One region of the Vibrio iocasae genome, then DNA from elsewhere that is predicted to be linked to it. Evidence: riboswitches for the same ligand, from Rfam matches in the RefSeq annotation. Region 1 holds a riboswitch; the other holds the start of a gene.
What was found. A riboswitch is a leader RNA that binds a small molecule or an ion and turns the genes downstream of it on or off. The one in region 1 is predicted to bind cobalamin.
Positions count from the first base shown of each region.

Region 2: it holds a riboswitch for cobalamin, as region 1 does, so the genes downstream of both, SNR28_RS25825 (TonB-dependent receptor) here and SNR28_RS03650 (cobalt-precorrin-5B (C(1))-methyltransferase) in region 1, are expected to answer to the same signal.

Region 1 covers NZ_CP145310.1:791,737-794,878, forward strand. Annotated here, with positions in the region: gene SNR28_RS03640 (MIP/aquaporin family protein) at 1-157, shown strand, start outside; gene SNR28_RS03645 (PocR ligand-binding domain-containing protein) at 281-1,207, shown strand; cobalamin riboswitch at 1,401-1,581, shown strand; gene SNR28_RS03650 (cobalt-precorrin-5B (C(1))-methyltransferase) at 1,706-3,142, shown strand, end outside.
Region 2 covers NZ_CP145311.1:3,477,653-3,480,794, reverse strand. Annotated here, with positions in the region: gene trmA (tRNA (uridine(54)-C5)-methyltransferase TrmA) at 1-736, opposite strand, end outside; cobalamin riboswitch at 907-1,125, shown strand; gene SNR28_RS25825 (TonB-dependent receptor) at 1,163-3,103, shown strand.

The sequences.
Region 1 (3,142 bases):
CTGGATGGCGGGGTGGGGCAATGTAGCCTTCACTGGAGCAAGAGATATTCCTTACTTCCTTGTTCCTATATTTGCTCCGTTAATAGGTGCAATCATTGGTGGGGGCGGGTACCGCATGCTTATCACCAAAAACTTGCCAGAGGCGACAACAAACTAGGCTATTTTTAGTTTAGTGAATAAGTAGTAGTCCCCTTGATATCGGTCACAACGAGTATAGAGTGCTGTAATGTAAACTCGGATTTAACGTCACATTGAGCATAACAATAATAGGAAAACTCTAATGAACCGACCGGAAAGCTTCCTGGAGTCACAGGGAATAAACAAGGTGTTGCAGGATTTTGCCAATGCAACCGGGTTAGCTGTGGTGCTGGTAGATATAGATGGTAAAGAAGTGTCGGCTTGCTTTAACTTTACCAACTTCTGCCAGAAGATCAGAAAGACACCTGAATTGTATGCCAGATGCATTGAAAGTGATCGATGCGGGGGACTAGAAGCTTCTAAATCAAATAAACCGTGTATTTACCGTTGTCACGCAGGTTTAGTTGATTTGTCTATTCCATTAATAGTCGGAGGCCACTTAATCGGGTTTGTGTTATGTGGTCAGGTGCGGGTATCGAGTGGCTCTAGCAGTGCTGAGCTTGGCGATATTCAGCCAGTAGACATGAAGTGGATGAAGAACGCAGAGCTTATTGAGGACTACAACAATATTCCGGTCGCAGACTATTCAAAAATATTTTCTGCTGCTGATCTGCTAAAAACATTGGTGGATGATTCAATTAAAAAACACATGGACTTTGTTGTTATTAACGACAAATACGATGTAAGAACTTTGTTTAAGTCCAATGAAGGGAATCAACCACACGACAGTAAAATTAAAAAAGCGCTCAGATATATTGAGGCACATTTTTTTGAAGATGTAAGACTAGAAGAAGTGGCTGATCACGTTTATTTAAGTCCGCATTATTTTAGTAAGCTGTTTAAAAAAGAGATGAAAATTGGCTTTAACGCCTACGTAAATCAACAGCGCATGGTTGGTGCTAAAAAAATGCTGCAATACAGTGACTGGTCTATCTCCAGAATTGCACACAACCTCGGTTTTTCAGGGGCTAGCTACTTCTGTAAGGTGTTCAAAAACGCGTACAACACCACACCTCAGGAGTTCAGGGCATCACTGAAAGATGAAGAAGAAACACTAGTAGATGTTTAAAAAATAGGACCCAGATAAATATTGGCTGTTTGTCGATAAATATATTCCATCTCTCTAACTATTTTGACAGGGTTATATATGTATTGTTTTGTGGTCAATATTTATCAGCAACTCAAAAAATGAGTTAAGTATTTATCTTTTTGTCAAAATTGATAAGTATCAATTTAGTGAATTTATTCATGTGAGAAACTTCTCACATCTATTTAGTGCTTAGCGAATACGGGTGATTTCGCAGCAGTAAGTTAAAAGTGAATCAGGTGAAAGTCCTGGACTGTACCCGCAACTGTAAGCGGACCGTTTGTATCCGAGCAACGAATGAAGCCAGATACAGAAGAGTTCGTAAGTCAGAACCTGCTAAATGGAATACTCAACTATAGAACAACCTGGGCGGGAGCACTCAGAGTCGTCTTGTCATGCGATTTCTCCTGCCCTAGCTGTAAGTAAAATTCGATGTATACCAACTTTCTGTATAAGTCGTATGCATTAAGGAAATAGTAAGTGGGCAAATTAAAGCGTTCAAAAAACAATTCAGAACTGCGCTGGGGCTATACCACAGGTGCATGTGCTGCTGCGGCTGCGAGAGCTGCGGTAAGAGCGCTTATTACACGCGAACTGCTTACCGAGATAGAAATTAAGCTGCCCAATCGTGATCTTGTCACCTTTCCTTTAGCACGATTGGAAACAAACGAGTTAGACAATATTGAACAGGTAATTGCGGGTGTGATTAAGGATGCTGGTGACGATCCTGATTGTACTCATGGTCTTGAAATTCAATGCATTGCGCGCTGGAACGGTGAAACAGGTATCCACCTTAAAGGGGGAGAAGGCGTTGCCACGGTGACGCTTCCCGGACTAGAACTACCTGTTGGCGAGCCGGCCATTAACCCTGTACCGAAAGCCAATATCCTGGAAATGGCCGAACTTGAATGGGCGAAAGCACCTGATGAATTGCGTGATGAAAAAGGTCTGGAGTTAACCATTTCTGTTCCTGGCGGCCTCGAAGCTGCGAAGCAAACCATTAGTGAGCGACTTGGTTTGATTGGAGGCATTTCGATTTTGGGAACGCGCGGTACCGTTAAGCCTTATTCAACATCTGCGTATGCAGCGTCGGTAAGACAATCGGTGCAGATCGCCCGGGCTAACGGGCTGGAACAAGTTGTTTTGACAACGGGTAGTCGCTCGGAAAAAGCAGCTATGACTCAGTTTCCTGAGTTAGGGGATATGGCCTTTATTCAGGCAGGTGATTTCATCGGTGTAGGCCTTCGCGCAGGAAAGCGCTACGGCCTTAAAAAAATATCGCTGGTTACCATGATTGGTAAGCTCGGCAAGCTGACATCTGGCCGGATGATGACTCATGTTTCCGGCCACGCCATCGACTTTAAACATTTGAGCGAACTTGCTCAGGAAGCAAAATTATCAGAATCCCTGTGCCAGCAAATTGCTGACGCAAATACAGGGCGACACGTATTAGAACTGGTACGTGAACACAAACCAAAGCCATTTCTAACCCAACTGTGTGAAGAAGCCAGAATGCATGCGAGTAAGTATGTTGCAGATGCGCTTCAGGTTGAGGTGATTCTTATCGATTTTGATGGCTCTCCACTGGCATGTGCTCGTGGTGAAAGTACGGTTCACGAACAGCAGGAATTAAAAGATCTTTCAGACGGTAATACTATGGATTCAATGCAACAAATGACTCGTCAGGGACGAGTAATAGAGAACGGCTCATTCGCAATCATTGATGATGAGATCCAAAAGTTTCACGGTGGTCATAGCTACGATGAACAGCAGTGGCAGGTAGTGAGACGAGCTATTCACACAACTGGTGATTTCGAGTTCGCTAAGTTATTTAGGTTTAGCCCTGGTGCGGTTGAAGCGGGTATCAGCGCGCTTAAAGCGGGCTCTCCGATCATTAGCGATGTCACCATGATCACC
Region 2 (3,142 bases), on a different replicon from region 1:
CGACTGATGGCTTAGCTAGCTCTGTTGCCAGTACACGCTCAAAGTTCTGAGCTAAAGCTAGTGAGAAGTTTCCATTACCACAGTACAGCTCTAGAAGATCGCCTTTACTCTCGTTAGTGCAATCTATCGCCCACTCCAGCATTTTCTGTGCTACTTCACCATTAGGTTGAGTAAAACTGTTTTCGACTTGTTGGTAGATATAAGGTTGGCCATTAACATTCAGCTTTTCAACAACGAAATCTCTGTCGAGAACGATCTTCATCTTACGAGCGCGACCAATAAGGTTCAGGTTAAACCCTTCCGATTCTAACTGCGCTTTTAGGTTTTTTGCATCTTCAGTCCACTGCTCGTCAAGCTGGCGGTGGTATAACAGTGATACAAGGATTTCACCACTGAGTGTGGATAGAAAATCTACCTGAAATAGTTTTTTACGAAGCGACTCTTTATCTTTAACCAGCTCTACTAATTTAGGCATCAAGTCGTTGATTAGTTTGCTTGCCGCCGGGAATTGGTCAACTCGATACTTTTCGCGAGTTTCCTGATTGAACATGATGTAATAAAGGTCATCACCTTCATGCCAAACTCGAAACTCCGCACGCATTCGGTAATTCTTCTCTGGTGATTCATATACCTCAAGCTCGGGAACACCATATTCGGAAAACAGCTCATTCATACGAAGCTTTTTTTCTTCTAGTTGTTCTTGATAACTTTGAGGGTTCATTTCAGGAATTGCCATATCGTTGCCTTACTCATTCGCACGGAGAGCGCAGATTTTATTCAATAGCAGGAGCATGTCCAGCTTTGTGTTGCTTTATTTAAAGTGTAATTCGATATACGCATGTATTATGACGATTTTTTATTATAGGAGGTTAACTTTCTATCTAGACACTTAATCAGTGAATAGATAGTATTTTCCCGATTGCTGATAGCGATGCTTTATATAAATCATTTGCATTACAGGGAATCCGGTGTAATTCCGGAACTGACGCGCAGCGGTAATAGAGAACGAACATCTTAGGTTAAAAGCCAAACACTGCTTGAATAAAGTGGGAAGTGAGATGCTAGGTAGTACGTGTTGTATTGAGCTCTTAAGTCCGAATATCTGACAGCAACGTTAAGTATAAAAATACTTGGAAAATTCTACGCGATTTAGGGAATTACAATGCGAAAATCATCTATAGCGATAGCAGTGGCATCGCTTCTTTCTTATACCTCATTTTCATACGCGCAAAACTCAGCTTCAGATGAAGAAACGATTGTCGTGTTTGGAAGAAGTGAAAATGTAAACTCTGTTTCAGATATTGCATCTAATATCGTTGTCATCGGTCAGGAAGAAATAAAAGCCAGTGGCGCGACCTCATTGTCTTCGTTGCTCCGTAGTCGAGCCGGTATCCAGATCTCTGACTCAAACTCAGGCCCTACGATAGCAATGAGGGGCTTCTCTGGTAGCCAAGCAGCACACAACACTCTAATCCTTGTTGATGGAAGAAAGCTTAACAAGCCAGATTTATCCGCCCCACAACTTTCTTCAATCCCGCTCAACCAAATAGAAAGCATTGAAGTAGTATCGGGTAGCTCTGGTGTTCTTCACGGTGATCAAGCTGTCGGTGGTATTATTAATATCATCACTAAAAAAGGTGGTGAAGTCACAGAGCTAAATGCATCTTTGGGAAGTAATAGCGCTTATGGTGGTGGAATTAATCTGTCCCGACAGATATCTGATACATGGAGTTATTCTTTATCTGTTAGTCAGGATAGTGATGAGAATTATCGGGATCATAATGACCGCGATACAGCGATGCTTCTGGCTCGTATCGACTATGCAGAACAAGATGAAGCTTTTTATACAGAATTCAGCTACTACGATAATTACCGTCAGTATGCAGGTAGCCTGTCAAAAACTAAATTCGAAGAAAATCCAAAGCAGGTGAACCCTGCAAACGCAAACGACTATGCTCATGAAATAACAAAGGCAGCTCGATTGGGTTATAAGCGTGATATCAATAAAGATTGGCTGGCTAAAGCGGATTTAAGTTTTGATGACACTTCCATAAACAGTATTGGTTGGGGCTCAAAAAGAGAAATAGATAGCATTCAACAAGCTGTTCAACTTCAGGCTGAAAGAGCTTTGTCAGTAGATGCAGGGAGGGGCAACCTCTTAGTTGGTCTGGATATTGGCCATTCCGACTATGACGCATCAACCAGAAAAAATAAGCAACTAATGTCTAGCTTATACTCTCAGATAAATTACCCCGTATCCAATAGCGTTACTCTTATTGGTGGCGGCCGCTACTCTAAAGTAGAAGACGATATTAAAGATTCGTCCACTTATGCTGGTGGAGCGACTCTCAAAGAGGATGCAACAGCACTAGAGCTCGGGGCAAATATCAAACCAAACGACAATACACGTTATTATGTTCGTGCAGAAAGCAACTTTCGTTTTGCTAAAGTTGATGAGCAAGCTTATACGTCTCCAGGGGTTGCTGGATTGAAACCACAAACTGGTGTTTCGATAGAAACGGGTGTTGACTATATCTGGGACGACTATTCAGTTAAATTTGATATATACAACTTAAAGCTTGAAGACGAAATAGTTTTCGACTCCAGTGCAGAGAAACCCGTGGGCGGTAACTTTTCCGGGGCGAATGTAAACTCTGATCCTACAGAAAGGTTTGGTGGAACATTCTACTTCGATGCCTATGTCACGGAAGAGCTAATGCTTGGTGCCGAGTATAGCTATGTAAATGCGGAATACAGCAAAGGTGACAACAAAGGAAATGATATTCCTTGGGTAGCAAGTCATTCAGGTAGAAGCTTTGCTAACTACGATTTAACTTTTAACTGGAAGCTGTTCGCAGAAGCCGTTTACGTCGGTGAGAAATATGAAAATGGCGATAGTGGTAATGTAAACGACAAGTTAGATGCATACTGGCTTGGAAATTTGGCGCTTTCCTATATTAACGAATCATTTCAGGCAAATCTGAGGGTTGATAATATAGCGGATGAAAAATATGCAGATTTTGTAAGCTATTCCAGTTTTGGTTCAGGGTACTACGTGGGGCATGGAAGAGAAGTTAACTTAAGTGTCTCTTACTCATTTTAAATAAACAGTTATAGGGGGTCGGAGTATTTCGGCTCCCTG